Regions from separate parts of the Paenibacillus sp. J5 genome, predicted to be linked through region 1. Evidence: riboswitches for the same ligand, from Rfam matches in the RefSeq annotation. Region 1 holds a riboswitch; each other region holds the start of a gene.
The links. Region 1 has a riboswitch for cyclic di-AMP ahead of kimA (potassium transporter KimA). Riboswitches for the same ligand answer to the same signal wherever they lie in the genome.

Region 1 (7,757 bases):
GGTATTGCCGCCCTGGCGTTCTTTTGGCTCCGCATCCGCCGAACAGCGCATCCGTTTGTTCAACCGGTGCTGCTGCGCAATCGCCCATACCTGCTGCTAACGCTGCTGGGCATAACGGCCTACATCAACAATTTTGCCGCTCTGTTTTTGCTGCCGCAGTTGCTGTCGCATGTATTTCACCTGACACCGAATGAATCTGGCTTTGTACTATTTCCTGGCGCCCTGCTGTCCATGCTCGCCGCCAATTACATCGGACGAGCCATCGATCGCTTCGGCAATGAGCCGTTGTTCCGCGTGGCGCCGTGGCTGCTGCTGGCAGCCGGTGTACTGTTCGCACTGCTTGGCAACCTGTCGCACTATGCCATTATGCTCTTTTACTCCCTATTGATCATCAGCTTCTCCGCTCTCAATGCCAGTGTGTCCAATGAACTGTCAAGGGTGCTTCCGAGCGAGCATATCGGATCGGGGATGGGACTGTTCCAACTGCTGCAGTTCTTCAGCGGCGCCTTCAGCGTGGCGTTGAGCAGCAGCGTGCTTGGCGCATATTCGCCAGCCGAGCTGCCGGGTGCATTCACCCTGCTATTTTGGGGCATGGCTGGCGTGAGTCTGCTATCTCTCATCGTCTCCCTGTTCTATCGCCTAGTGCAGCGGCAACAGCAGCACTCACCCGTTCGCAGTTGATCTGAAGACACATAGCGAAACCCCCGTTCACGGCTGATCGCCATAAACGGGGGTTTCGTATGTCTGCCCTAATGTCTACTTGCAGAAGCAAGCAGCTCCTGCTTGCGTTCCTCCAGCTCAGAAGGCGTCATCTTCGGGCAGGTGAAGCATTTGCGGCCGTTCTCTCTTGCGTAGTACATGCAGCAGGAGGAACGAATCATCCACTTCTCCTCCGGGTTCGCAGGATTGTCGATGTAGCGTGGCTTGTGAACAAATGGGTGTCTGCGGCGACCGAACACCTCTGGCGACACCCGATTCAGAATCAGATCATAGATTCGCTCGAAGCGCGCCTGCGCCTGAGCATCCTGGACTTGCATGAAGAACAACTTCTTCAGATACGTATACTGACCGCTGAACTGGTTCCAGATCATGGCGCTCTTGACTCCTGCTGCCTCGGCTATCCCTTCAACCAGCGGTACCATAACCTCCTGAATATACTTTGTAACCTCCTGTTCCACGAACGCCTCCATCGCCTCCGGTTCCTCCGGCAGCTCTTGTCCAGATGGCCGATGAACAACATAGCGAAGATTAGCATGATCATCTCCATAGCGTTCGAGTTGAAGGGTCAGATTATTCATTGATAGATCCGGCAGGCGGTTGCTCTGCGCCATCATTATTATCGATGCGGCGAACAAGTAATACACGCTTAACCCGGCAAAGGAAGCCGGCAGTACGAGCCCGTCAGCACGGACAGCAGCACCGGCCTGCTCCAGCATCGTTCTGGCTTGCTCATGATCCAGCAGCATGGCTGCCGGTAATTCCGCGAGGGGCTCAGCAGCACCTGTAGGCGATATATTTAAGTTTTGCTCAATCAGCGTCCAATCCAATCCTTCATTCATCGATGTCCCCCCTCATGCCAGCAGCTTCAAGCTCAGCACGAATCCCCGGTCGACATGTTCAACCGGGTACTGGCTTGGGCTGGCATAGCTTCGTTTCGCGCCGAAACGAATTCGAGCGCAAGCAATCCTTTCCATCTGCTCGCTTAATGATAACGATTATTAATTTCGTTGTCAATAGTCTGCCTCTTTACGTAAAGAAGCGGATCACACGCTGCATGAACTGCCTCGCTGCCTGCCCCATATAACGATCTGAACGATGGATAATCTCCAGCTTCCGACAAGGCGTCTCCTCAATTATGGGAACACAGTGCAACGCAGGATCGCCCATCTGAACGATAAGCGGCCAAGGCTGGATGGTCGCCCCCTGGTTCGCCTTGACGAGACTAAGCACCGAGGTTGCCGAGGTCGTCTCCATCTGTGTGTTGAGCAAGAAGCCGCGTCGACGTGTATATTGCTCGACAATGTCACGACCGATATACCCTTGCGGATACATAATCGTTGGTAGTGTCCTCAGCTCCTCCAGCATAATCGGCTGCTGTCTGCCATACAGCGGATGGCCCTCAGAGACGACCAGCACATAGTCCTCCCTGCATAGCGGGATGCTTACGAGCCTCTCATCCGGCTCTCCCTCCAGGCTGATTCCCAGATCGACCTCATTGTCCAGCACCTGCTGCACAATCTCGACTGAGGCGATCACCTGGAGCTTGATGGTCGGATATTCCCTGTGATATGTCGTCAGCAGCTCGGTAATCCGATAGTCCAGATCGGACGGCAGCACAGCGATTCGCAACACACCGCGCTGCATCTGCCGCAGCTCTGCAATGGCCTCCTGCGCATTCTGAAGGTTGCGCTCAATCTGGGTACTGTATAGCAGCAGCAGCTTGCCTGCCTCTGTCAGGGCAATCCTTTTGCCTAGCCGATCAAACAGCGGGATGTTCAGCTCATCCTCCAATGCTCGTATCTGCTGGCTTAGCGTCGGCTGGGAGATGCCGATCTTGTCCGCGGCCTTCGTGAAGTGCATCTCCTCGCATACAGCCATAAAGTAACGGAGCTGGCGAATTTCCAAGCTCATCCCCTCCGAATCATTGATTGTATCTATGATAATAATAGAAATAATCATATTGATCAATCATATTCTTCCCTATACACTTGAAGATGCTACAGTATCCATCGCACAGCCAGTGTTGTGCGGATAAACGGATGCGATGCAATACATCATATGGAGATGAGACAGCCATGCGTTTTCTATTTTTGCTAACCGCCTTATTCCTTGCTTCACTGAATCTTCGTCCGGCCATTTCATCTGTCTCGCCGCTGCTCGAAACGATCCGCGAGTCGCTTGGCATGAGTGGAGCACTCGCCAGCCTGCTGACCTCGCTTCCTGTACTGTGCATGGGCTTTTTCGCCCCTGCAGCCGTAAAGCTCAGCTCCCGCTTCGGCTTGGAGCGGACGGTAGCCTGCTGCCTGCTGCTCATCGGCGGCGCTACCGCGGCGAGATTCGTCGCCTCCACGGGCTGGATGCTGCTGCTAACCGCTCTTGTCGCCGGGATCGGCATCGCGATTACAGGACCGCTGCTATCCGGCTTCGTCAAGCGCCATTTTGACAATCCCACCGCTATCGTCGGTGTCTATTCAATGTCACTGGTCATCGGAGCGGGACTCGGCGCCGCGCTGGCTGTGCCGCTGCAATCCGCCCTCAATGATTCCTGGCAGGCATCCGCTGCCTCCTGGTCGGTGCTCGCCTTCGCCGCTCTTCTATTCTGGTGGCGGCCGATCAAGCCGAAGCAGCGGGTAGCTGGCTCGGATGAGCCCGCTGTGCAGACGACGCCGCAAGCCAAGCGTGCCGGACTGCCGCTGCGCAGCAAGCGCGCCTGGCTGCTGACGGGCTTCTTCGGGCTGATGGCTGTCATCTTCTATTCGATGACGGCATGGCTCGCACCGATCGTGGAGGAGATGGGCGCCAGCAGGCAGACAGCCGGCTCGGTGCTGACGCTATTCACCGTGGTGCAGATTCCGATGAGCCTGCTCATGCCACTCCTCATCAGCCGCTATCAGCGCCGTGGCGTATGGCTCGTTGCCTGCTCGCTCCTGGAGCTGATCGGTCTGCTGCTTCTGCTGCTGCACGCATCGCCATGGCTGATTGCCATCGTGCTGGGGCTAGGTGCTGGAGGACTGTTCCCGATCGCTCTGATGCTGCCGATCGATGAGGCGGCCGATGCGGAGGAAGCAAGCTCACTGTCTGCCATGACCCAATCTGGCGGCTACATGATTGCCTCACTCGGGCCGCTGTTTGTCGGCGTGATGCACGACAGATTCGGAGGCTATACGTCTGCCATCTATGGTCTGGCAATCCTGGTCATCGTGATGATTGTGATTCAGCTTCGAATTGGCAGCAAGCAGCCAGAGAAGCATCGCAGCACACAACAAGCATAGCAGCAGCAAGCGCAAAAGCTGGCGAGATTGCAACCAAATGCAAGCGCGCCAGCGGCGCTCCCCCGTTGTAACCGATTTCTTCGCATTAAATTCGCTTTTTCAGCCGTTTTCACCCCTTCCCGAACCTTTACAGTTATTGCTCACAAGGCGTATCATTCATCTCGTAACATATATTGCAAGAACGCTGAGTCCTGCAATCATGCAGGAGCGGGGGAACCGAACAGGCAAGCGATGCGAGCGCGATTGAGGAAACGCTCTGCATTCATGCCTATGGGGTGAATCGTCAGGCGCAAGCCGTGGCGTAGGGCTGCCTCCTCAGGCCCGAATCCGTCAGCTAACCCCGTAAGCGTCAAGAGAGGAAGAAATACCGATGGTTACTCAATTGAAACGGCTGTTTATCGGACGACCGATGAAAAGCAGCGCCCTGGCCAATGAAAAGCTCGGCAAGCTGAAGGCGCTGGCCGTCCTCTCGTCCGATGCCCTGTCTTCGGTCGCTTACGGCACGGAGCAGATTCTGCTCGTGCTGCTGCTGGCTGGAACTGCCGCACTCTGGTACTCGCTGCCGATCGCTGTCGCAGTGCTTGGGCTGCTGCTGATTCTCATCCTGTCTTACCGCCAGACGATCGCCGCTTATCCGACTGGAGGCGGTGCGTATATCGTTGCCAAAGACAATCTGGGCACGGCAACTGGCCTGCTCGCGGGCGGCTCGCTGCTCGTCGATTACATCTTGACTGTCGCCGTGAGCTCGTCAGCGGGGACCGATGCGATCGTCTCCGCCTTTCCCGCGCTGCATGATGACCGAGTGGGGATCGCGCTGATCATGATCGGATTTCTTACCATCATGAATCTGCGCGGTGTAACAGAATCTGCCAGCGTGCTGGCTATCCCTGTCTACCTGTTCGTCATCGCCATCTTCGCCCTCCTTGTGACCGGAGCGATTCGTTTTCTAAGTGGGGATATGCACTCAGCATCATCTGGAGCTGGAGCTGCGCTGCATGGCGTCACACTCTTCCTGCTGCTGAAGGCGTTCAGCTCGGGCTGCTCGGCTCTGACCGGCGTCGAAGCGATGTCCAATGCGGTGCCGCATTTTCGCGAGCCTGCGCCCCGCAACGCATCGACCACTCTCGTTATGATGGGCGTGCTGCTGGGTGCGATGTTTATGGGGATCACGCTGCTCGCCTACGGCTACGGCATTGTCCCCAATGCCAAATCTACGGTCGTCTCGCAGATCGCAGAGGCGGTGCTTGGGCGCAATATCTTCTATTATATGATTCAGGGCGTGACGGCCCTTATCTTGTTTATGGCTGCCAATACCGCCTATTCTGCCTTCCCGCTCCTGGCCTACATGCTGGCCAAGGATAAATATATGCCGCGGGCATTCACAGTGCGCGGCGACCGACTCGGGTTCTCGAACGGCATCGTGTTCCTGGGCGTCCTGTCCGCCGCACTCATCCTCGCGTTTGGAGGAGAGACAGAGGGCTTGATCCCGCTCTATGCCGTCGGCGTATTCATTCCATTCACCCTGTCACAGCTCGGGATGATCGTAAGATGGCTTCGCCTGAAGCCGGCTGGCTGGGTACCCAAGCTGATCATGAATACGATCGGGATGCTGACGACCTTGTTCATTACGCTCATCTTCATCTTCACCAAGTGGAGCCAGGTTTGGGTCGTGTTTGTGTTCTTGCCGCTTGTCATCCTGTTGTTCTATCGTATTCACCAGCACTACAGCAACATAGCCGAGGAGCTACGCATCGAGCCTGAGAAGGAGAAGCCGTATATAGCCAAGGGAACGATCATTGTTCCTGTTGCCGGCATTACGCGGGTTGTCATGCATTCGCTCAGCTATGCCCGTTCGTTAAGCGATCAGGTGGTCGCCGTCTATGTCGGCTTTAGTGATGAGGAGCTTGAGGCGATGGAACGCAAATGGGAGCAATGGAATCCCGGCGTCAGACTCGTCGTTATCCGCTCCAGCTACCGGAGCGTCATTCGCCCGCTGCTCAAGTTTATTCACACGGTGGAAGCCAAATCGCCGGAGCATGGCCCCGTGACTGTGCTGATTCCACAATTCATTACGCGCAGTTGGTGGCATGCCATGCTCCATAATCAGACCAGCCTGCTCCTGCGGGCGCAACTGTTCCGGCAGCAGGATATTGTGGTCACGACGGTGCCCTATCATTTGAAGCGGTAGCGGCGCGGCCACGTTCATTGCTGATCCTCCATGCTTCGGGCGCAGCCTGGCTTAGCTTTCCGGCTCATGGAACGCTACCCAGGCTTGCCCTGCACAGGGAGAAGAATGCGCCTCTCCTTCCTAATTACACTGAAGCTTAGAATTCATTCCCTATTTTGAGAACGTATTCAATTAGTGCAAATGATGTTGTGTTTTTACATAGACATCCTTGTCGCTCAATTTTATGATGGAAGAGTCCGCAGTGATTCCCGAGGTTCAACGGCAATGGAACCCAACATGAATATGAGGAGAAGAGGGATGCTATGAGTCGATTTATATTATCCGCTTTCGCAGATGAGATCGATACCGATCTGAACACTCAGATGGATGTATTGGAACAGCACGGCATCAAGCATATTGAAATGCGCGGGGTGGGCGGCAGGCTGATTGTAGACTACACATTAGACGAAGCCAGAGAAATTAAGCGCGCTCTGGATGCAAGAGGCTTCAGGCTATCCGCCTTAGGCTCCCCTACAGGCAAGATTGGCATCACGGACGAATTCGGGCCTCATCTTGAACAGTTCAAGCATACTGTAGAGCTCGCAAGGCTGCTGGAGTGCCGTTATATCCGTATGTTCAGCTTTTATATTCCCAAGGGAGAGGCCCCGGAAGACTATCGTGATGAGGTGATCGCTCGCTGGAGCCAATTCGTCCAGGCGGCAGCGGGCAGTGGATTGGTGCTGCTGCATGAGAATGAGCATGGCATCTACGGCGACACCCCCGAACGCTGTCTTGATCTTGTGCAATCACTGCAGAGCGATCAGGTGCAGCTCATCTTCGACTTCGCCAACTTCGTCCAATGCGGCGTCGTCAATTACCCTGACGCGTATGAGCTGCTGGAGAAGCATATTGCCTATATCCATGTTAAGGACGCCCTGCGCACGAACGGCTCCGTCGTGCCAGCCGGGGACGGCGACGGCCATGTCAGAGAAATATTGCAGCGACTATCCGCAAGCGGTTACGATGGCTTCCTGTCCCTGGAGCCGCATCTGTGGTCCTATTCGGATTTCTCCAGATTGGAAGCGGATTCTCCAGGGTACGCGCTGCCAGAGGGATCTGCCAAGCGGTTCGCTGTGGCTGTACACGCGATCAAGAAGCTGCTAAGCGAAATACAGGATGAGCATCACCGGGAGGAGGCTTGAATATGAACCATGTACGAATCGGTATCATCGGCATCGGCAGCATGGGCTCCGCTCATGCCAGAGAGCTCATGGCGGGCAAGGTGGCTCATGCCGAGCTGACCGCTGTATGCGATGTGCGTCCTGAGAGACTGGAATGGGCGCAGCAGCATCTGGGGGAGCACATCGCGCGATTCGATCAGCCTGGGGAGCTGCTCCGCTCGGGGACTGTGGATGCCGTATTAATCGCCACGCCGCATTATGATCACCCGACGCTGGCAATCGAAGCTCTCCAGCAAGGTCTTCATACGTTGATTGAGAAGCCGGCAGGCGTCTACACCAAGGCAGTAGCCGAGATGAATGCGGTCGCTCTGAAGAGTGGCAAAGTATTCGCCATTATGTACAATCAGCGCACCAATC
Region 2 (7,757 bases), on a different contig from region 1:
CGGCGGATGTAGTGGCCATGCGGGTCATGGGCGGCAGATTGAGAGCTTGGGTTCATAATGCGGAAGTAGGGAGCCGCATCGTAGCCAAGGGAGGAGCTCCACAGCCAGCCCCCGCGGTTGAGGATATGGTCGTAATCCGACAACTGCAAGCGGAAATACTGTTCCCCAAGTGTAAAGGGACAGAGCAGGTTCTTCGTCAGAAACATCGCCGTCACCATGCGGAGACGATTAGGCATCTCGCCCGTCTGATTTAGCTGCGCCATAGCGGCATCGATGATCGGGATGCCTGTCCTGCCTTGCGACCAGGCAGCAAAGTGCGTCTCCTGCAGTGCGGAGAAGTCATACTGCTGCTCTATTGTGAAAAATCGCTCATTATGAATCGCCTGATACAGATAAAAATCACGCCATGCCAATTGGCGAATCCACGCTTCTCCGCCAGGCTGCAGAGACGCTGCCTCATAGGCCTCGCGGACGGAGAGAGCCCCGCTGTTCACATAGCGGGAGATGCCGCTAGTGCCTGGCTCGGCGAAGGCATCCCGGCTCTGGTCATAGCGATGCAGCCGCTCGTGGATGAAGCTCTGCAGAGCCTGTGCTCCGCTGCATACTGTCCGGCCGCCTGCCATGACGCGCTGCCTGGCTGCAGAGCAGGCAGCCTGAATGGGAGCGGGCAAGCCGAAGGCCTCCAGCACACTGGCCTCCAGCTCAGCAACCGTATGCAACTGCTTCACCGTGATGCGCGCTCGCCCCGGATAATGCTGCTGCATGAAGCTGCTCCACTTGCGGTAAAAGGGAGTGAACACCTTGTATGGCTCGCTGCGTCCCGCATAGTCCTGCAACTGAGACAGTGGCGCAAGCGGCAGGTCATCCAGAAAAACAGCGGGAATCGAACGGATGGTTGCCGCCTGCGTCAGGGCGGCATCCCGTTGCCTGGCGTAGGGTGTATAGTCAGCATGTGCGACGAGGCCTTGAACAGGGTAAGCATCCATTACGGCAGCGGCGACTGCGCTTGGCTGTCCCCAGAGTAGGTGCAGTGTCTGTCCCGCCTGGGCATAGGCATGCTCCAGCAGGACGGCGTGCTCCAGAAACTGCTGCCCACTATGTGCCACCAGCCGCTCGGCGGTGAGCAATTGCGGGTCGAGGATGAGCAGATGAATGCCGGGAAGTCCGCGGCGATGAAGAGCGTCGAAGGCGCGCAGATCGTAGGTTCGCAGATCCTTGCGGTGGATAAATACATACATGAGCGTTGCTCCTCCTGGTTAAGATGGTGCCTGATGGCTGCAGGCGCGGTGAGAGCGGGCAGCCGCGATATAGCTAACCGCCTATAGGGTGCGTTCGCACACAAAAAGAAAACCGCAAAGCCTGAGGCTGCTGCGGTTTCAATATAAACAATGCAAAGAATTAGTCCGTATCTCCGCTGGTGTCAAGCACTTCATCCGAAGGCTCGTCAGCATATTTTTCAAACGTATCAGTGTCCATCACGCGGCGCGCGGTCACGTAACGCTTGACATAGTAGGATTCGCTCAGCTTGCTGATGGTTACACCTTTGCTGGACGAGGAGTGGGCGAACTTGCCGTCTCCTACATAAATTCCTACATGGGAAATGCCTTTTCCGCTTGTGTTGAAGAATACGAGGTCGCCAGCTCTCAGATCATCCTTGTCCACTTTCTTCCCGATCTGAGCTTGGGAGGACGAGGAACGTGGCAGATCAAGCTTGAACTGTTTGAACACATACGAAGTAAAGCCGGAGCAGTCGAACCCTTTGGTTGTCGTGCCGCCGTACTTGTAAGGTGTACCGATCAGTTCGTCAATCGCATCATCCATCTTGGAGTTTGCAAATGCGGAGCCTGCCGAGAAGGACATAAGGACGAGCAGAGCTAGCAGGGACAGAACGGCTTTCTTCAAAACAAAAAAACTCCTTCCGATGCCTGCGAGGTTAGCTGTGGGGTTCGGTCGAAGGCTCCCTATGATACCCTCAGGCCAGCGCTCTATCTTCTCTTGCTGGTCGGGATCAATTCACCCAGAGTGGTTCCCCCGCTCCCTGACCGGTTCATCAGGGATTCGGCAATGTGTTAGTCGGCGGGGCGGGCTGCAAGGCAACATTGCGCTGCGGCTCGCCCACGCCAGGCGTGCAGAGGTACAGATGACTGATGTGAATGAAGAACGGACCATCTGCACTTATGTACTCGCTATGTATTCGCTTCAATCGCCACTTTTCCTGCTTTGTTCACACAATGTTCACATTTTTCCTGCAACTTATTGCGGCTATTTGACGTATTATGCCGCCAGCAATCAGTGATTTGGCATCATCGTGGTTGATTCGCCCGCCGCGCGAAATTTGTCGAATCGCGCTGCTCTGTCACCCTCCGGGAGAATGCAAAAAAGTTGGATGAAAAACGATCGTTTTTCATCCAACTTATTCATTTGCGATCGGTTAGACATCCGTCCTTCTTAACGTGTTACTCGCTGTGCTGACGGCTCTGCCACGCCTGATATTGGGAAGCCATCGTCCACACCTTGAGCAGCGACCGAATCAGATAGAAGGCCTGGTGAAGGATTAAGGCGAGCAGGCCCGCCCAGATCATCGATACAGCGGAGGCAACCAGCGACAGCAGCAGGCTTACTCCCAGCAGAGCAAGCGAGATAGCTGCCAGTGGCAGCAGCGACTGCAGGGCGGAGGTTATCGATGCGCTCCAGCCTCTGCGGGCGACGATGCCGAACTGCGCGGCGCGGAACAGCAGATGGAGCAACCCGCCCCACAAGAGCCAGCCGCATAGATAGGGCAGAGCGTTCAGCAGCAGTTGTTCGCCAGAGCCGCTCGTATGCAGCAGTCGGGAGGCGACCGGCAGCAGCCACCATACCGGGGCAAGCAGCAACGCCATCTCCGCGGCATAGAGCGCCATCATGGGCTTCCAGACTCGGCGGATGCCCCGAAGAAAGTGCGTGCCCCGGTCATCGCATGTATGGTGCAGCGAGTAGGCGAGCCCGGCCTGAATGAATGGTGTGAGCAGCATACGCGCGGCCAGCAGCCCGACCAGCATCCATAGATAGGGCTCGATGATCTCGGTCTTGGTTAGTTGGAACTGCGCCTCCAGCAGAAACAGACGGACGGAGCTGTTGTCCGACATCGAGTCCGGGTACCGCTTGAGCAGGGGGATGACTACAGATTGTACAGCGCGGTAGAGGAAGAAGCCCCACAGCAACTGATACAGGAACAGCATAATAATGACAGGGAAATGCTTCAGCGACAGTCTCCAGCCTTGCAGCAAATGCTGTTTCATCTCTCTCACCTCACCAGCTCAAGGAGCCTAGCAGCCCCTCGATCACTTTGACGATGCCCAGATTCCAGCGGGTGCTCGAAGACTCCAGCACCTCGGACTTCAGGAAATTATTGATACGCTTATTGTCCAAGACCATCGTGTGCTGCGGGTCAACGACAGCGAAGGCGAGCGGCGCGGTATGCAGCAGCTTGAATTGAATGTGGCTACTTGCGCCATCCCAGGCCTTCGAGAGCGCCGTCCCGTCCTTGAACTGGAATAGAATAGGGATTTCTCCGTAATCGCCGCCGTTTTTGCGAATGACGACGATGGATTCATACATGTCAGTGCGCTGCTGCTCGGCAGGCCGTACCTCGATCGATTCCACCGAGAAATCTGCGGTCAGGCTGCCATAGACGTATTGGCGGAAATAATCATCCCATTTCTTGCGTGTAACCTGTTCAAGGGTTTTCTGAAAGTCGGCTGTAGACGGGTGCTTGAATTTGTATTTTTGAAAATAGGTTCGCATTATTTTGCGCATCGTCTTCTCGCCAACCTGCTTCTCTATATCGACCAGCACCAGCTTGGCTCGCATGTATACATTTTCCGCATAATGCTCATGATCGCGGTAGGACCATGAGAGCAGCTTGAGCGGGGCCGGATGGGTCAGGTAGCTGGCCTCGACCAAATGCTGTGGGGCAACGCCATATTCACTCTCCATGACCTTATCCTCGGAGTAGGAGGTCAAGCCTTCATCCAGCCATGCCTCTTCGAATTCATTGGTGGCCACCATCCCATACCAGTACTGATGGCCGATCTCATGAACAATCACCCGCTCCAGCTCATAGCCGGGGTTGTCGGTGTCGGCCTCAAAGGCGGTGACGAGCGTCGGATACTCCATACCGCCAGCGCCGTTGCCTCCCTTGGGGGGGACGACGATCGACAGGGTGGAGTACGGGTATTCGCCATACCACTGGGCATACTTGGCCAGCGCCGACTTGGCGGCATGCAGGTAGCGGTCCTTGAGATTCTCGTGCAGCGGGTCGAGATAGAGCTTGATTCGGACGCCAGGTACGCCCGGAGCAGAATACGGCTCCTCGGCATAGATGAAGTCCGGCGAGGCCGCCCAGGCAAAGTCATGCACATCATCTGCATAGAATTGGTAGGTTTTGGTCTTCCCGTCATCGGTCGCCGGCTGACTGGGAAATCCGGTGGCGGCCACGGTATAACCGGAAGGCACACTAATCTTGACGTTATAGATGCCAAAATCGCTATAAAACTCCGAATTGCCGTGATACTGATGAATATTCCAACCCTCTTGAGCGCGTCCGCGCGTACCGGCTGTCTCGAATTTGGCTAGCTTGGGGAACCATTGACCAGCCATAATGAAGTCGCCCGCATAGCCCATACGGGCAAAGACCTGCGGGAGCTTCACCTGAAAGCCAAGGCTCAGCGTAATGGAGGCGCCTGGAGGCACTGGCTCCGGCAGCCGCAGCTTCGCCAGGGTACGATCCTGCTCATTGCCATCGTCGGGCTGTACATAGTGAAGGCGGGGGAGCAGGCTCTCGCCCTCGGTCGTCGTCAGCGATTCCAGCTTCATGAAGCCATAGCTGCCAGCGGTTGCCTTGTCCTGCCGCAGCTTGCCGCCCGACTCGCGCATGAAGGTCGTTCGTGGAGATTCAAAGGCATTCGGATACAGATGGAAATACAGCTCGGACACCTCCCGCTTGCCCGGATTCGTCCAGGTGACGGTCTGCTGCCCATGCAGCAGCTTCTCATCGTTGTGCAAATGCACATTAATATGATACTCTGCAACGCGAGTGCTCAGCGGCTCCGGCTTGGGCGGGGGCACGGGCTGCTCGGTAACCGTGGCTTCAGCCATACGGGAGGCAGGTGGGGCAGGCTCCGGCTTGGCTGCGGCCGGGAGAAGCTCAGGCTTCGGGTGGAGCATGGTGCTGTCGGCAAGGCTTGAGGCGGGCGGGGCTGCGGGCGCGAAGGCATACGTATAGGCAGACTGCCAGGCGTCGCCAAACCCCTGCTGGAGTGAAGCTCCGATGAGTATGGCCATCAGGATGGCGGCTACTATTCCTTTGGTTCGGCGTGGGATCATTCGTCTATTACCTCCCGTTGACAAGCATCTACAGCATGTATATGTTGGCTTTTCACGGAATATTAGCTAAAATGGAATTATTGTGAGGACAGCCTGCGGCCTGGACATTCAGGAACCGCAGTGGCATATACAATGCAAGGGGAAGGGTGTGTCTGTTATGACGGAGCAAGGCAACCAGCCGGAGAAGAAGGAGAAGAAGTCACTGGCGCTCAATGTCGTCAGCAAGAAGGAGCATAAGGGCTTTGGCGCAGGCTCGATCGATCTGAATTCGGTATCCTGCATTATAATAGATGGCGATGAAGCTTACATCGATATTGGCGCGATGCATGCGAAGAGCAAGGTGGAGCGCGGCATCAAGTTCAGCACCAACCGTGAGGACGTTCCGAATGGACGGCAGTGCTGGATCGTCTGGGTAGCTGTTGATCGTACAGAAGAAGGCTCCTACTATGCCGGTGCGACTGCATGCGAGATGTGGATTGATTCCGAGGCGCGCCGCGGCTGGAAGATTCTCGCTGATCATGTCAATCGTCTCGACTATGCGATCAAGCGTCGCATTCTCGTGGATAACCTCGGCGATAAGGAGCAGGGACTGCTGCGTGATCTGCTGATGAAGCATAACGAGGAGTGGTGGAGCCGCTCTGCAGCGCTCCAGGAGGCGCTCGGGGGCTGATCAGCGTCATCATCTGCCAGATACGGCGGATGCACCGGGCTGAACACAGGTGATAGGACAGGCATAGCCGTGATAGCTGCCAGATGGCGGCGATCACGGCTTGTTTGACAGAAAGAGCAGACCCTGAGATGGCGTGCAGTCACCGCTCGTCGCACACCGGGTTGACATAGCGGCTGGGAATATGCAACTATTATTCATACCAACGGTCGGTATGAATGGGAGTGACGAGATGGCACGAAACAAGTTTCCGGAGCAGACGCTGGAGCACATCTTGGATGTGTCGGCAAGGCTATTTACGGAGAAGGGGTACGAGAAGACGAGTATACAGGATATTATCGCCGCGCTCGGCATGTCCAAGGGAGCGATCTACCATCACTTCAAGTCGAAGGAGGACTTGCTGGCGGCGGTCATGCAGCGGCAATTTGATGCTTCGGCGGCGCTGCTGGAGCAGCTTGTGCGCGAGCTTCAGGCTCCGACAGCACGTGAACGTATGGTGTTGCTGCTGGAGGGTCTGCTGGCCGACGACAAGACGCATGCGCTGGATGCGGTATTGGGCGCGCAGATTCATCAGCCTTCATTTGTTGTGTCCGGGATGAAGCAAGGCGTGATGCAGGATGCCCGGATTATCGCTGGGCTGATTGAAGAGGGGAATCGGGACGGCTCATTGCATTGCCCATTCCCGGAAGCATGTGCAGAGGTCTTCATGCTGCTGATGAATATATGGGCCAATCCGGTGCTGTTCCAACGACAGGAGCAGGATACCGAGCGGCGGCTTGTCTTCCTGCAGGAGCTGATGAAGGGGATGGGGGCTGATGTGATGAGCGATGCGCTGATCGCTCGCATGCTGGAGCGACATCGAGCTATGGGGGGATACGCCACATGAAGGATGCTGCACAGATGATACGCAAGGAATGCCGCTTCGAGCAGATCGACCAGTTGGAGCTGTCATGGCTGACAGGCGAAGTGTCCATCCTCCCAGCAGAGGGGGCATGTCTAGAGGTGGTGCAGCGAGCAGGGCGCGGATTCCCTGAGCGGCTGCTGCTGCGTTGCGAGGCGAGCGGGAGCCGTCTATCCATTATCGATGGCAGACAGCGGTTGCTGGGCGTCGGACTGCATATGCAACCGACGATGCTGGAGATTCATGTGCCGCGCCGTCAGCTCCGCGAGCTCGCGATCCAGTGCACAGGGAGCCGACTCCGCATCGAGTCATCGCAGGCCGATCAGTGTGAGCTGCACCTAAGATCGACCCGGGCAGAGCTGTCTGGCCATGCCGGGCGGCTGAATATTCGCGCGACTGGCGGACGAATCGAAGGCGAACGTCTTGACTGCGAACAGCTCGGATTGCAGGCCATCTCTACGAGCACCAGGCTGCAGGGCAGCTTTGCGGAGCTACAGCTCAACTGTACAGGACGCGGCGTCCTCGTTGGTTCCAATACCGCCCCTCGGCGAATGGAGATAACTGCGACTGGAGCCAAGGTAGAGGTAGCGATACCGGACAATGACGGATTCACGATTCATGCCGGCAAGCTGCCAGGGAAGCTTCATAGCGACTTTCCCCTGAAAGTGTCCGAGAGGGAGCAGGGGGTCAGTCCTTCGCGAGGAATAGGGCGCGTCTATATGAATGGCTCGCGAAGCTATATAATGAATGTACGCGGTGGACAGATCAGGCTTGTCCGAAAGCCATAGGCAATCTGTAGAAGAGAGGGCGAAGGGATGAAGGGGG
Region 3 (7,757 bases), on a different contig from region 1:
TGGAAGCCGTCCTCACGCTTGCGCAGCACATCGAGCAGCAAGTTAATCTTTGCTGGAGCTTTTTCATAAATCTTCATGTTTGTCACCCGCTCGTCATCAATTACAACTTCACATATTATAACAAAAGGGCACAAGAAAAGCTAAGATGGATTCCCTCAGCATACTGAGCGGGTCCATCCTAGCTTTCAAGCTTACAGCAAGGTATGGGGCCTTATTACGGCCGGGGTGTTCTGGATGCCGCCTGCTCTGCAAGCTCGATGGCGCGTTTGACCATATTGCCGGCATCCTTGGCGCGGATGCTTCCCCAGCCTTCCTTCTGAACGGTATCGTAAAAGCCAAGCTCCTTCGCCAGCTCATACTTCAGGTTCTCCGACATGACAGAACGCCTTCTTCTGCTCATCAGGAATCAAGCCCTCCTCTCCGGCGCAATAATTCAGCACAGTTGCGCTCAGGCTTAGAATGCGCTGTGTCCTCCTCCGCTATTCGCAATGGACATCAGCTTTGCCCTCCAAACCCCTATATACAAAAAAAACACAGTACAGAGGAAATAACTCTGTACTGTCGATAGCAGGCATTATGTTATTGCAGGTAGCTGATCTTGACTTGTCCATCATCGTTACATACCGTTACCTCGACAGACTCCGTCAGAATATCTGCGTAGCTGTAGGACACTCTCTTGAAGGCATGCTGATCCTGGTCTAGCTTGACGATAAAAACAGAGGGGTAGATTTCTTCCAACACACCGGTACGTTCAATGGTCTTCTTTCGGCCACCATTAGCACGAAGGCTGATCTTTGACCCGACATGGACTTCCAAACTGCGTTTGATTTCCAACAGCGCGTTTTTTGCCATTGTGTACAACCACCTCTTTCCTTATTCATTATACCCAAAAAGAGGGGGCTTGTCAAACGAAGGAAATATTATAGCAGTATTCTAAAGTTTTTGTCAATGAACTTTTTTTATTTTTTCTTGCGATACCAATGAAAATGAAGCAGACGCCAACCCAGAACAAGATTCCATCGGCGCGCTTGAACACGCATAGCAAAAAGCTCTCCCGAAACGAGCTCCTCGTCCCAGGAAAGCTAACTCTTCTGCTGCTTGGGCTACAGACAACCCAGCTCAGCCGGCAGCAGGTCGAATGCAGCCCTCTTACTATGCCTGCATGCTTGAATAAGGCATTGCCGCCGGCTGCGATTGCGCCTTGGGACGGGGCAGTCCCAACCGGTATCGACCACGTGTCTCAATGCCGCCTACGCCATCCATGCCGCTGATGGTTCCGCTAATCACTTCCGGCAGATTGATCGTATCCTTGAACGGCGTATAGCTCGCCTTGATCGCCACATAGACCGGATCGAGTGCATGGATCAGGATACGGCCAGGCGAGCTGGCAAAGTTCGCTCCCGCATGCAGCAATGCCTCGTAATGGGATTGACAGGCACCTGCAATCACGATGAGTCCATCCATGCTTTTCTCATAATCCCGGGCAACCTGCACGGCATTAACAAAATTTTGGGAGTTTTTGTAGCCGCCCAGGCTGTAATATCCGCTCTGCGGGTTGCGATGCTTCAATACGCCGTCATGACCGGTAATGACGATAATGTCCGGCTTCACCTGCGGCAGCAGACGATGAACCATCTCCGCCATACGCGATTCATGCACATAGATGCCATGCGCAGGCACGCGCATCGTCGAATAGAGCTGCATGCTCTTCTTCATATAATTGGCATCGCCATCGAGATGCAGCACCACACCTGGCACCTCAAAATAGGAGGGCTGTCCCGGCTGGCTCTGACGGTCAATCCAGCTCATCTGCTGATGAAGCTGCTGCTGCTGTATCCGGTCTGTTGTCTGGGCTTCCTTAATGCGAACCTGCTTGGATGCATCCGTCAGTTCAGGGTGGGTTACAATCGACAAATCCTTCATCGGGGCGTCCGCCAGCAGACGGTAATCCGCCCCCCTCAATATCGCGGACGCATTACGAACAGCTTCGATACGGAACAACACATCGCCGCCGTAGGAATGGCGCACGACCAGATCGCCTGGCTTCATGAATAGATCACCTCTTCGTCTATCCTATGGGCAAATAGCCGGATTGGTGATCTTAAATATTAATTGATCTGTGCAACAAGACCGCTCTCCAGCAGCGCCTCGCTGATGCGCGCGAACTCCTCCAGACTCAACGTCTCGCCGCGGCGTCCAGGGTCCACTCCGCAGCCGTTGAGTAATTGCTGGAGCGCCTCGCGATGCTCCTTGCCCACGAGCGCGCCCAGATTATTGCTGAGCGTCTTGCGACGCTGCGCAAAGCTCCCCTGCACGACGCGGAAGAAGAACGCTTCGTCACTGACCTGTACGGGCGGCGCGCTGCGCAGCGACAGCTTGATGACAGCCGAGTCTACGTTGGGCTGCGGGATGAATACCGTATGCGGCACCGTACAGACAAGCTCCGGCTCGCAATAATATTGCACCGCCACGCTGAGACTCCCATAGGTCTTGCCTCCTGGCCGTGCGGCCATCCGCTCGGCCACCTCCTTCTGAATCATCACCACGATATGCTCAAGCGGCAGCCGCTCCTCAAGCAGCTTCATCAGGATCGGCGTCGTCACATAATACGGGAGGTTGGCGACTACGCTGACCCCCGTCGTATCTGCATAGCGCCGCTCCATCAGCGCCCGCAGATCCAGCTTCAGCACATCGCCATGGACGACCTCCACATGAGATTGGCCCTCCAGCACCTCCGAGAGAATCGGAATCAGACGGTTATCAATCTCGACCGCTGTCACTACCTTGGCCGCATCGGCCAGCTTCTGGGTCAACGCGCCGATGCCAGGCCCGATCTCCAGCGCCCCCTTGGTCTTGTCCAATTCAGCAGCCGCCACGATTTTATCGAGAATATTTTGATCGATCAAGAAGTTTTGCCCCAGACTCTTCTTGAACGAGAATCCGTGCCTTGCAATAATCTCCTTCGTCCGCTTCGGTGTAGCCACCTGAAGCGCAGCATCCTGTCCCACCTGCTTGCTCATCCCTGTCTCCCCTTAATCCTGTTCTGATTGCCCCAGCGTCTCCTCCATCTGTGCCAGCGCAGCGCCAAATTCCTCTGCCGAGATGCGGAACATGGTGCATCGCTTGAAGAACTGCTTGCCGTTGGCATATCCGATGCCAAGCAGATTGCCCATCAGCAGCCTTCTGCGCGCCGCATCCGGGTGAACGAGCAGACCGGCGTCCACCAGATCACTCCACTCGATCTGCGGCGTGGACGGCTGCATCTGCTCCGTATATTCTGTCCGAACATTGCTGAGCGCACGCACGATTGCCTCAGGCGAGGCGTTCTCCACGCCAATATCCCCTTTGTACAGCGCCTCCTCCTGCGCGAGAAAGGCGTGCTTGCAGCCTGGTACCCGGGCCGCTACGATCTTGCGGATACGCTCTCCGGCATGGTCGGGATCGGTGAAGATAATGATCCCCCGCCGCTCCATAGCCAGCTCGATTCGACGCAGCACAGCCTCCCCGATCGCAGAGCCGCCCGTTTCGATCGTATCGGCTTCGACCGCTCGTTTTATCGCAATCGTATCATCCTTGCCCTCTACAACGATAACTTCCTTAATCATTTGAACCTTCCCTCTGTCCGTCTAAGCTTTAATTATCAATCAAAAAAAGAAGAGGCATCGCCTCTTCTTATCATGACATATTTGCATCGAAATTACGATATGATTAGAGCACAGTCAATAAAAAGTCTTGCAGAGCTTGAGGCACCGCCGGTATTAACTCGATTTGGGCTTGTTAGGGCCAATCACATACACGGTATGCCCTTTTTTGCGACCGAACTTCTTCACATGGGACTCACTATCGAAGTAAACATCGATCTTGTTGCCCTTAATAGCTCCTCCGGTATCCTCTGCCCGGCGGAAGCCCACCCCTTCGATGTATACCCACCAGCCCATGGGAATGACATCAGGATCGACAGCAATCGTCTGTCCCTCCTGCACCGTCGCTCCCGAGGCTGTAATGCCATACAGCGGGTGGCTCTCATCCTTGCCCGTCGAAGCTACACCCGCCGAATAAGCGGTCAGTGTTACACTCTTGAGCACCTTCTTCGCCTTGAAGGTAACGCCTGACTTGGTTACGGTCTGCGCTGCGCCAGTACCTGCGTCCGCGGAAGCAACCATAACCTCCGGCTTCTTCTTCGTGCCGATGGCGATGATCTGATCAACGCTCTTCGACTCGATGGTCTTCGTAACCAGCTTCTCTGATACGAGCTGACCATCCTCATAGACCTTCTCGTATTGTTCCACGAGCAGACCTTCCTTGCCGGCCTGTACGACCTTCTCCTTGCCTTCCTCGAGCGTCGGATCATTCTTCTTCACCACTTCGAACGGCACCGACTGCTCTGTCTTGGCAACCTGTTTATCTACACGAACGATCGATACGGTCTCATTAGCCTCTAGCTCTTCTGTCAAGGCAGGCATGATCTTATCGTCGTCTGAAAGCGAAATATTCAAATCCTCGATCGCCGCTTTCACGGTTCTTTCTGTGGTGTAGAATGTCTTCGTTGTACCGTCTGCCCTAACCGTCACCGGTATAGCCTGGTCAATTACAATCCGGGCCCCGTCCTTGATGTCCGCATCAAGCGGCATCGAGATTTTGTCGTGTTCCCCGACTGTAATAGCTTGTTCATCCAACAGGCGCTGCAGGACCCACTGTTTCGTCGAAACAACGGTTTCTTGTCCATTGACTACGAGCGATACGCTCTTGTAAGCCGTACCGTACAGCAACACCAGTAACATGAAAGTCATAGCGATTGAGATAATAGCACTTAGAACAATCAAACGCAAATTTTCATGCTTCCATCGCAATGCGAAAGACATGCTGGATGATCGTTTATCATGGGTATCCTTGAGTTGGAACATGCCCACTTCCTCGGTCCTCCTTCATAGCCCCGCCGTCAACTGTTACGCATGATCTCAAATGACGCGACTATTGTAGATTAGCGTGCAAGCACGCATTCCTAGTAGCTCGCCGATTCCCCACCTCCATGATTAACCCTATGTCGCCCTCTGAATAGATATTCAAAAATAAAAAGAAGCCCGCGACAGAGGATCTGTTTCGTGGCTTCCAGGCAAGTTGTATTCACCATGGATTGTGGGCACGAGGTTGATCTCTCTCTTACATGCTGACGAGGTTAGCTGACGGGTTCGGGCAAGAGAGTCGCCCTATCGGTTCGAACCGGATGCGAAGGTTTCCGGACACGTACCAAATTCACCCCTGAACAACAATGGTTCCCCCGCTTCCTTTGCACGATTTCGGACACGCCGTAAGACCGAACAAAGGAATTAAGCAAAATTGGAAATCCAATACATATTCAAGCTCTGAGAAAAATCATACCCTCTTTCGTGGCCCATTGTAAAGATCATTAAAAATGCGATTTAAACGAATTTTCAGGAAAAACTCGCAATATTAATGCAAATTCACCGAACAAATTGAGTTTTATCACCCCATAGGTCTTTATTTCTCAGATTCTTTTCTATTTTTGAGGTAGACGAAAACAAAGCTCTGCATTTCGGGTCGTAATTTTAGCAATCTCTTCCAAAGTTATCCCTTTAATTTCTGCTGCGGCCTCCGCCACCATACGTACATAAGCCGATTCATTGCGCTTGCCGCGGTACGGATGAGGGGCGAGATAAGGAGCGTCTGTCTCAATCAATATACGATCGATTGGAACCCTTTCCATGACCTCTTTGGGTACCCTTGCATTCTTGAATGTCACCGGTCCGCCGAAGGAAATATAGAAGTTCATATCCAGACATAATTTGGCTGTTTCCCAGCTTCCAGAGAAGCAGTGCATGACCCCTCCGACCTCATCCGCGCGCTCCTCCTTCAGGATGCGCACAATGTCTTCATGGGCATCGCGATTATGAATAACGATTGGTTTATTTACCTCCTTTGCCAATCTTATCTGCTCTCTAAATACACGATGCTGCACGTCCTTTGGGGACGTATCCCAGTGATAATCCAATCCAATTTCACCAATTGCTACTACTTTCGGATGACTCGATAGCTCTCGAATCCAGTCCAAATCCTGGGGCTGCATATCAATACTGTCAACTGGATGCCATCCGACAATCGCATAGATCGAATCATGGGCTTCTGCTAGAGATATTGTCGAAGGGATGGTCTCCCGGTTAAATCCAACATTTAATATTCGCTCCACTCCGGCTTCTTTGGCTCGTTGCAGGACGAGCTCACGATCATTGTCGAAACGGGCGGAATCCAGATGCGCATGTGTATCAATCAACAAAGTTAAAACCCCTTTTCTTCTATAAATACAAGCTATACACCGAACAACTCGCGAATGGAGGGACGGAGCTTGTTCGCATGGGCACGTAGCAGATCGTCCGGGTAATATAGGTGATATTTTCCAAGATGAAGCCCTGTAATAGACCGAATAATGTCAGACTTCCCCGATATTTCAGACAATTGATGATTCATACCCAAGAGCAGGATAGGCGGCTTCTCCTCCCCCTCTGCCTTGCCAGGCTGGTACACATCGTAGGGCAGATCGAACGGGAAGTCAATCTCCAGATGATACTCCGGCCGCAATCCGGCAGCGGCAAAATCACAGCGAATCTCATGCCACAATGCTTCATCCTCTTGATCCATGGTTATATATTTATACAATCGCCGATGAAGGAAACGAAGGCATAGATCGGACAGCAGATGATCTGCCTCCTCCGTCCACTGTATGAATGCCGTCTGCGCCATCGCCTCGTCCAACAGGAAATAATCCTGTAGTGACAGCTCGTCCATGAGCAGCCGCTGCATGGGACGCGGCAGATAGGTGAAGCGATAGCCTTCGTGGTACAGCTCCTTCGCCCGCCTGAATATTTGACGCAATATAATCTCAGAGCTGCGAGTGACCGGATGGAAGTACACCTGCCAGTACATCTGGTACCGGGACATCAAATAATCTTCAACAGCATGCATGCCGCTTTCCTTCACGACGATCTTCCCTTGATGAGGCCGCAGCACACGCAAGATGCGCTCCAGATCGAACGTGCCGTAGTTGACCCCGGTAAAATAAGCATCCCGCAGCAAATAATCCATTCGATCCGCATCCATCTGGCTGGATACGAGACTGATGACGATTGGCTTGTCATAGGTCTTGCGGATGACAGCGGCCACCCGCTCGGGGAGATCCTCCGACACACGCCGCAGCACGCGATTGACCTCCGTATCCTCCAGCAGGAATCGACATGTCCAGCCCTCATGGTGCAGATCGAAGACCTGCTCAATGGAATGGGAGAAAGGGCCATGTCCCAGATCATGGAGCAGTGCTGCACAGAGGGATACGTACTTTTCCTCGCGCGGCCAATCGGCATACCCGTTGCGTTCAAATTGTGAAATGATCTTGCGGGTAATCTCATATACACCCAGCGAATGGGAGAAACGGCTGTGCTCCGCGCCATGAAATGTAAGGTAGGAGGTGCCGAGCTGTCGGATGCGCCGCAGCCGCTGGAACTCCTTCGTGTTGATCAAATCCCAGATCAGCTCGTCCTGCACGTAGATATATTTGTGTACGGGATCTTTGAATACTTTCTCTTCGGGTAGCTGATGCTCCTGTGTCATTCTTGTCACCTCTCTAGTCGCGCAAGCATAGGCCTGGCATATTAAACCATCTGTCTGTATCATGTTGGATTTTCAGTCAAAATGCAAGCTTAAGCCTTATTTCTCAAGCTTCCACTATTTCCCTATATTCGTAGCTG
Region 4 (7,757 bases), 290 kb from region 1:
AAATAACAAGGCTTTGGCCGCCATATCATGCAGTAGGTAGAGGACGACGCCATCCCATGCTTCTGCAGTAGCGGTGGCAATGCCGAGTGCGATAAATCCGACACCGATGATGACATTATAGTTCATGATTCGCGTCACATCCTGATACGCGACCGCACCGATGCTGCCCAGCACCATCGTTAGCCCCGCCATGACGGCGATCCATAGATGCGTCACTTCAGGCTCATGATAGAATATGAGGCTGAATACCCGGATGATGGCATACAGTCCGACCTTCGTCAGCAAGCCGCCGAATAGGGCGCGAATCGCCGCCGGAGGCGCGCTGTAAGCGCCGGGCAACCAGAAGAACAGGAATAGCCCCGCCTTCAGCGAGAAGACGATCAGCAGCAGCACCGCGATGGTCGTCAGCATCCCCCCTTGACCGACCTCGGCGACACGCTGGGATAGATGCGCCATGTTCAGCGTCCCGACTACACTATACAAGTAGGCCATGGCCGCTACGAATAGTGCGGAGGACAAGATGTTGACGATGACATATTTTAATGTCTCGCGCAATTGCAGCCTGGTGCCGCCAAGCACAAGCAGTGCATAGGAGGCAATCAGCATCACCTCAAAGCATACGAACAGATTGAATAGATCGCCTGTCAAAAAGGAGCCGTTGATGCCCGTTAACAAAAACTGAAACAGCGGATAATAATACATTTCCTCACGTTTGCGCCCGATGCTGTGGAAGGAGAAGATGAGACAGGCTAGGCTTATGAGCGATGTTACAAGCACGAGCAAGGCCGCCAGCATATCAGCAACAAATACAATTCCGAAAGGCGGCGCCCAGCCGCCCATATAGAGCGTCTGAATGCCATGCTTATTCACTTGCCAGATCAGCAGGCACGCCGCACCTAGACCCAGCGCGGCGCCTACAGCGCTAATGATTCGCTGCAGCTTCAGATGCTGACGGCAGAGGATGAGCAGGATCGCGGTCAGCAGCGGCAGCAGCAATGGGAGGACAAGTCCATTATTCATGCTCCTTCTCCCCTTTCAGCTCATCCATCTGATCGGTGCCAAGCGATTGATAGGCGCGATAGGCCAGCACCAGCATAAACGCGGTAACGCCGAAGCTGATCACGATCGAGGTCAGGATCAGTGCCTGCGGCAGCGGATCTGTATAGGCCAGATTGCCCTCCTCCAGGATGGGGGCCGCGCCACGCTTCAGGCGTGACATGGTCATGAGCAGCAGGTGAACCCCATGAGACAAGATTACCGTGCCGATAATGATCCGCAGCAATGTTCTGGATAGCATAAGATAGACCGCTACTGCGAACAGAACGCCAATTACGAGAGCCATGAGCAGTTCCATCTTATTTCTCCCTCCCGATTGATAATATAATGGTCATCGTCACGCCTACGACAGCGAGATAGACGCCCAGATCAAATATTACGGCGGTCGCCAGCTCCGTATCCCCGAGCAGCGGCAAGTAGAAATGGCCAAAGGCATGACTGAGGAACGGAGCGCCCAGCAGGAACGAGCCCGCTCCGGTTAAGACGGCGATGAGCAGCCCCGCCGCCGTCAGGCGCGTAAAATCGATCGGCAGCACCTGCTCGATGACATCCAGTCCGAAGGCAAGTGCCAGCAGCACGATAGCCGCCGAGGTCATCAGGCCCCCGATAAAGCCGCCTCCCGGACTGTTATGCCCCGCGAAGAACAGGTATAGAGAGAAGGCAACAATAATAAAAATGGCTACCTTGGAGACCGTCTTCAAAATCACATCATTGGATCGGTCGGGCAATCGAATATACCGCCCTGCTCCATTCCCGCTCTGTCCCACCGTGCCAGCGGCTCTCTGCTCGTCGAGACGCAGCCGGATCATCGCGTAGATACCGAGCGAGGCAATGCCAAGCACCGTAATCTCCAGCATCGTATCAAAGCCGCGAAAATCGACCAAAATGACATTGACCATATTGCTCCCGCCAGCGAGTCGGTAGCTCTCCGCAATGAAAAATTCCGAGATCGATGCGAAAGGACGCGCATCGCTCGCGCCAATCGCCAGCAAGGTGACGATTAGCCCTACCGCTCCTGCAATAAGCGCATTGGTGAACCTGAAGCTCCTTGTTGGCTTCTCCATGCTGCGCTTGGGCAGGTGATAGAAGCAGAGCAAGAATAAAGCGACCGACACGGTCTCAATGATCATCTGTGTCAAGGCCAGATCGGGAGCGCGGTAGAGCACGAACAACAGTGTAACCAGGTATCCTACCCCGCCCGTTGCCAAGATAGCGGCAACACGACCGCGAAGCAGCGGAATCGCCAGCGCAAGCAGCGCAAGGCCGATCGCAACGGCTGCTTCATAGATTGAGATCGGAGCCAGATCATCCATCTGCCGTGGCAGCCCATAGGTAGCTAGCATGGTGATGCCAAGCGATGCAGCAATGAATAGGAAAATGTAGAGCAAGTACGCCCGCAGCGAGCCGGTCATATAGAGGCCGGTGACCTTGCTTGAAGCGGAATGCAAGCGCTCCAGCCCCTTATCATACCCTCGGTTCAGATCGAGAAGCAGCGTCCACTCCTTATACTCAAGCCGCCTTCTCCGATACAGCCAGACGATTGCCGAGCCTGCCGCAACTACACCAAGTGTCATCCACACCTCTGCGGTCAGGCCATGCCACAGTGACAGTTGCACCTCATATTGCTCGCCTGCCGCCAGCAGGTACGGATGAATCGCAGCCATCGCCGGTGCCACAAGCGACCCGCCCAGCACATTCGGGAACAAGCCTGCCATGAGGGCGAGCAGACCGAGGATGACCGGGGCAGCCAGCATGCCGGCTGGCGCCTCGTGCGGCTGCGTCTCCAGCTTGTCCGGCTTCAGCTTCCCCCCGAAGGTGTTCACGAGCAGGAGCATGCTATAGGTGAAGGTGAACACACTGGCCACCCAGGCGATCACCGGAATGATCAGCCCCCACCCCTTTATATTCCACAGCCCGAGCTGCTGAATCTGCAGCACAGAGGTGAAGAACATCTCCTTGCTTATAAATCCCCCCAGCGGAGGCAAGCCCGCCATAGATGCTGTCCCGAGCAGCGCCACCGTGAAGGTGACCGGCATGATCGTCATTAAGCCGCCTAGCTTGCGTACATCTCGTGTGCCGGTCTCATGATCGATGATACCGACGACCATGAACAGCGCTCCCTTGAACAGCGCATGGTTCAACAGATGTAGCAGGCCCGCTGTCGTGGCCTTGGCGAAGAATAGCGCGGTCGCAGTATCTGCGAAGAAGGCCGAGGCTGATCCGAGGCCAAGCAGGCACATGACAAGTCCGAGCTGGCTGATGGTCGAGAAAGCGAGCATGGCCTTCAAGTCCTTCTGCTTGATCGCCTGATACGAGCCGTGGATGAGCGTGATCATCCCCGTTGTGGTGACGATCCAGAACCAGAGCGCCTCCGCGGCATAGATCGGGCTGAGACGGGCAACCAGATATAGCCCTGCCTTGACCATCGTGGCCGAGTGGAGATAGGCACTAACCGGCGTCGGCGCCTCCATCGCGTCCGGCAGCCAGATATGGAACGGAAATTGGGCAGACTTGGTACATGCGCCGAGCAGCACGAGCACCAGGGAAGGCACAAACAGGGCATCCCCCTGCAGCGAGCCAAGCTGAGCGATGATCTCGCGGACGCTGAACGTGCCAGCCATCACATACAGCAGCACAAACCCGGCGAACATCGCCAGACCGCCAAATACCGTAATCAGCAGCGACTTCTGCGCTCCATAGCGGGATCGGTCGCGGTGATGCCAGAAGCCGATCAGCAGAAAGGAAGCGATACTCGTCAGCTCCCAAAATCCGTAGAGAATCATCAAATTATCAGACAGCACCACACCTAACATCGCACCCATAAATAACAGCAAATACGAATAAAAGGAATGAACATCCTCCTTGTTGCGATCCATATAAAAGATAGAGTACAACGTAACCAGCGCGCCGATTCCGCTGATGAGCAGCGAAAAAAGTAGGGACAGCCCATCAAGATAAACAGCAAACGAAATGTCGATGAAGGGCAGCCATGGTATAGAAGCTGTAGTCGGCGCACTCTGAACCGATGCTATTTGTGAACAAAAATAGACAAATAGCAACAGCGGTATTGGGAATACGAGCCAACCGGCATGAGGAAGTGTCCGCCATTTTCGCGTCAATAAGACACACGCCGAGCCCGCGAGCGGCAGTAGAATAGATAAGTGCAGCAAAGACAAGTCCAATCCTCCTCTTGGATAAGTAATATTATCCATTATTGTTGATTAAAGGTACAAAAATACACAAAAAGAGCCCGCTTGTGGCAGGCTCCTCCATGAATTACGTATTGAATTATGATCGAGTTGTTCAAGCTTGTCCAAATGTACTAAAACCATCCTTATCAGTATAACGAGTCGGGCGCAGCTTGTAAAGAGCAGACAGGTATAGCCCTCGACCAAACGTGGCATCCTTGTAGTAAGCATTAGGAGGGATTCTCTATGCCAGACCACCAACTCATCAGCAGTCTGTTGCTTTTGGTAGGGATTTACGCAGGAGGGGGTCATGCTGAACCCCGTCAGTCGCAAGTTATAGCTGAGGGCTTCTCCAACCCGGGCATCTATAGCGAGCCCCAGCAGTTGGCCGCACAACCCCGGAAGGAGACGGAGCCTGACAGACGACCGTTCGCGCCAAGAGAATATGTGCGAATCATTAAGCCGCCACGCTAACGGTCATCCGATTAGCCCTGATCTCCAATAAGGAAGATAAAACGAGCTTGAGGCAGAAAACATAAATGCAGATCAATTAAGTTCACTTACATCGCCTTTTTCGGGCCAATACTGCTCTTTCAGGAGATTTACTTTTTCACGCAAGTGGCGTAATATAAGTGGCGACACGTCAACGCATATATGACGCTTAATCTTCCTTCAGGGAGAGCGGGGGAACCAACGAAGCTTAGTGCTTCAGGGGTGAATCTATTCGCTTGGTTCAAGAATAGACGGGCACTCTCATGCCCGAATCCGACAGCTAACCTCGTAAGCGGATGAGAGAGATGATCTTCCGGTTGTTTGCGATGCTGCAAGCCGGGAGCAGTTCTCTGCTCTCAGGCTTTTTTGCGTTGCCGGGCGAAGATTACAATTGATTGGCAGGAGATCAAAACGAGATGACAAATGAAAAAATTATGGTGTGTGTGCATTGCCATTCCAACGGGCATCAATTAATTGAACGCGGCCACGAGCTGTCCGAGCTGCTGCAGAGCAAGCCGCTGCATGTGCTGAGTATCGTGGATGCTGCGTATGATGAGCTGCATGCGGACAAACAATATTATTTGGAGCAATGGAAGAACAAATGCGAGGAGCTGGGCGCGGAGCTCACCGTCATTACGAAGCCAAACGCCAAGGCATGTGAGCTGGTTGCCTCTACAGCCAAAAATCTCGGTATTACCCAACTGGTCATCGGGCAACCCGTCCAGTCCCGCTGGCAGATGCTGACCCGAAGCTCATTCGTTCAGGAGCTGCTTCGCTGTGTTGAAGATGTGGATCTGCACATCGTCTCTTCAGAGCGAGTACAGGAGGCGGCTCATTATTCAGGTGCGCTGCGCCAGCATAATGGCATTTCTTAGTGCTCCAACAGGAGATACAAAATTTAGCTTTATTTCATAATGAACAGGAGCAGCCGCTCATCCAGCTTCCGGCTGCTCCTGGACTTTCCTCATGACATTTCCCTTTATACTGGTGACATATATCGTCCAGAGCTGAGCTCAAGCTCGGTGATCTGACCGGCGCGCTGAGACAGGAATTTTACGATCTGGCCTTCGGAACCCCACCATTCAATTCCGATCACCATCCCTTCGGCTGTGCGTGCTGCCAGCAGCACAGAGAACATGTCAGGCGTGACCTCCCCACCGTCGTCTACTCTCCATGTGCTGTTCTCATCATATGTGGCCGGGTAATCCATGAACATTAACTGTCCATTCGTTTCTATGGCCAAGCTAGCCAGCATGCTGTCCTGTTCGCGTTCGAATTGAATCAGATACAAGGATTGGCCTTCATCAATGGTGGCCAGCTTCCATGCCTGCTGCACCTTGCGTGACTTGGCAGCTTCGATCTGCTGCACCTTCTCCTGCTCTGCAGCCTGATCGGTCAATGGCTGTACGTTCAACACAGCAGATTGGGGCAATGCCTTTCCGTCCAGCAGCAGGTACGTAGCATTGGGCACAGCCTCCCCGTCCTCCACTTCAAACAATTCCCCCGCCCGATGCTTGAGATTATTGGCCGTTTGTCGACCATTATCTTGATCATCCCTCTGCTGAGTACCGACGTGCTTGACGGATAGACGCTGTCCTCCCTCACCGATGGCCAGCGTAATCGTGGCCGGGTTGACCGCCTCCATCGTAGGGTCCGGCTCTACGAGCAGCAATCGTCCTGTCTCGTCCGCATAGCCGAATGAAGCTACCTGTTGCAGCTCTTCCTCCGATAGGACGTCATCCTCCTGCTCTAATTCATCTGACGACGCGGTATCGGGCTCCGTTAAACCGCCGCCTTCTGCTGAAGGGGAGGGCGTTCCCTGCTCATTGGCAATTGGTACCGTGCCTCCCCCAGTGTCAATGGATTCGGTCTTTGGCTCGTTTGTGCAGCCTGCAAGGACAAGCGTCAATAGGCATACGAGAAGCCATTTCTTCATCACTACATCTCCTATCGTAATTAAATATATGTACCAACTTGGCAGTATCATAATTGACTGCCCTTAAGTTCTATTCATGTAGACGAACGGGGAGGGTGCGAGGTTTCCGCCAAGCATAAACTTGTTGACAGGACAAACAGCGCACACGAGCATCAAAGAAATATGCTTCCTTGATTTGATGCCGTCTGCGCTTGATTCGCTGCTCCTATAGCTGGCTGTTGTTAGAACAACTTGCTTACCTGTTGCTTCACATCGATCAAAATCTGCTTCAATGCCTCTTCTCCTGCCGATGGCACACTTCCATACAACAGATGACCCACTGACTCGATGCCCGTAAAGGCAAAAATACCTGTAGTCGAAGTAAGCTTTAATGCCTCCGTCATGCCACTCTGATCATAATATTCTTTTGGTGTGCCATAAGCCTGCCTGTCCGTTGTAATTGTCTACATAAATCTCGCGATTAGTTCTTTCAACCTTTCTTCAGCGCAGCCATCGCCAAAGATCGTTATGGTTCCTGTGTCCGATTGTGTACGGATCAGTCTTCCCATCCCCTGCTTGAGCCTTAGTGACATATATGGAAAATCCACCTGTTCAAACGGATCGTCCGCTTCTTGCCGAAGGGCGGCAAATACAGCATCATGGGGCGGGAATGGCAGCGACCAAACCATGACATGCGACAAGGACGGCCCTGGAATATCCAGCCCCTCCCAGAGGGTGACGGCACATAATACACTCTGTACATCCTGTTGGAATTCATGAATGAGATGGCTGATCTCGGCTGTCCCTTCGAACCATATGTTCCGTGCCGTCCGTAGCGGTGAATCGCGAAGCGCCTGTCTGAACTGCCCCAGCTCCTCAAAAGACGGGAACAAGAGCAAGGCTCCGCCTCCATCCTCCGCTTCCAGCCGCTGATACACCTTATCCAGCTTATGCTCCAGGGATGCTTGCTGAACAAGCTCAATCTGCACCTGTTCCTTATAGTTGTATGGAGAGGATACCGAAAATGAAAGATAATTAGTTACACCAAGTCCTTGCGCAATATAGTCAAATGAGCCGTTCACCGACATGGTCGCTGAGGAGAACAC

Region 2: it holds a riboswitch for cyclic di-AMP, as region 1 does, so the genes downstream of both, ACY1JZ_RS19595 (C40 family peptidase) here and kimA (potassium transporter KimA) in region 1, are expected to answer to the same signal.
Region 3: it holds a riboswitch for cyclic di-AMP, as region 1 does, so the genes downstream of both, ACY1JZ_RS25315 (resuscitation-promoting factor) here and kimA (potassium transporter KimA) in region 1, are expected to answer to the same signal.
Region 4: it holds a riboswitch for cyclic di-AMP, as region 1 does, so the genes downstream of both, ACY1JZ_RS02990 (adenine nucleotide alpha hydrolase family protein) here and kimA (potassium transporter KimA) in region 1, are expected to answer to the same signal.

What each region holds. Positions count from the first base shown of each region.
Region 1 is NZ_JBUEDD010000002.1:342,735-350,491, forward strand. It holds gene ACY1JZ_RS04050 (MFS transporter) at 1-681, shown strand, start outside; gene ACY1JZ_RS04055 ((2Fe-2S)-binding protein) at 750-1,559, opposite strand; gene ACY1JZ_RS04060 (LysR family transcriptional regulator) at 1,747-2,679, opposite strand; gene ACY1JZ_RS04065 (MFS transporter) at 2,796-3,992, shown strand; cyclic di-AMP (ydaO/yuaA leader) riboswitch at 4,165-4,355, shown strand; gene kimA (potassium transporter KimA) at 4,363-6,180, shown strand; gene ACY1JZ_RS04075 (sugar phosphate isomerase/epimerase family protein) at 6,483-7,361, shown strand; gene ACY1JZ_RS04080 (Gfo/Idh/MocA family protein) at 7,364-7,757, shown strand, end outside.
Region 2 is NZ_JBUEDD010000011.1:54,315-62,071, reverse strand. It holds gene ACY1JZ_RS19600 (cryptochrome/photolyase family protein) at 1-1,238, opposite strand, end outside; gene ACY1JZ_RS19595 (C40 family peptidase) at 1,399-1,902, opposite strand; cyclic di-AMP (ydaO/yuaA leader) riboswitch at 1,908-2,074, opposite strand; gene ACY1JZ_RS19590 (hypothetical protein) at 2,051-2,203, opposite strand; gene ACY1JZ_RS19585 (hypothetical protein) at 2,457-3,278, opposite strand; gene ACY1JZ_RS19580 (M1 family metallopeptidase) at 3,289-5,364, opposite strand; gene ACY1JZ_RS19575 (YwhD family protein) at 5,522-6,034, shown strand; gene ACY1JZ_RS19570 (TetR/AcrR family transcriptional regulator) at 6,264-6,917, shown strand; gene ACY1JZ_RS19565 (DUF4097 family beta strand repeat-containing protein) at 6,914-7,720, shown strand; gene ACY1JZ_RS19560 (ribosomal maturation YjgA family protein) at 7,748-7,757, shown strand, end outside.
Region 3 is NZ_JBUEDD010000019.1:52,510-60,266, forward strand. It holds gene ispE (4-(cytidine 5'-diphospho)-2-C-methyl-D-erythritol kinase) at 1-77, opposite strand, end outside; gene ACY1JZ_RS25290 (small, acid-soluble spore protein, alpha/beta type) at 215-400, opposite strand; gene veg (biofilm formation stimulator Veg) at 580-852, opposite strand; gene yabG (sporulation peptidase YabG) at 1,153-2,049, opposite strand; gene rsmA (16S rRNA (adenine(1518)-N(6)/adenine(1519)-N(6))-dimethyltransferase RsmA) at 2,109-3,020, opposite strand; gene rnmV (ribonuclease M5) at 3,033-3,605, opposite strand; gene ACY1JZ_RS25315 (resuscitation-promoting factor) at 3,759-4,910, opposite strand; cyclic di-AMP (ydaO/yuaA leader) riboswitch at 5,151-5,314, opposite strand; gene ACY1JZ_RS25320 (TatD family hydrolase) at 5,519-6,292, opposite strand; gene ACY1JZ_RS25325 (HD domain-containing protein) at 6,325-7,620, opposite strand.
Region 4 is NZ_JBUEDD010000002.1:54,244-62,000, reverse strand. It holds gene ACY1JZ_RS03010 (Na+/H+ antiporter subunit D) at 1-1,020, opposite strand, end outside; gene ACY1JZ_RS03005 (Na(+)/H(+) antiporter subunit C) at 1,013-1,354, opposite strand; gene ACY1JZ_RS03000 (Na+/H+ antiporter subunit A) at 1,356-4,232, opposite strand; gene ACY1JZ_RS02995 (hypothetical protein) at 4,491-4,718, shown strand; cyclic di-AMP (ydaO/yuaA leader) riboswitch at 4,893-5,046, shown strand; gene ACY1JZ_RS02990 (adenine nucleotide alpha hydrolase family protein) at 5,153-5,611, shown strand; gene ACY1JZ_RS02985 (hypothetical protein) at 5,716-6,672, opposite strand; gene ACY1JZ_RS02980 (hypothetical protein) at 6,894-7,055, opposite strand; gene ACY1JZ_RS02975 (ATP-dependent DNA helicase) at 7,116-7,757, opposite strand, start outside.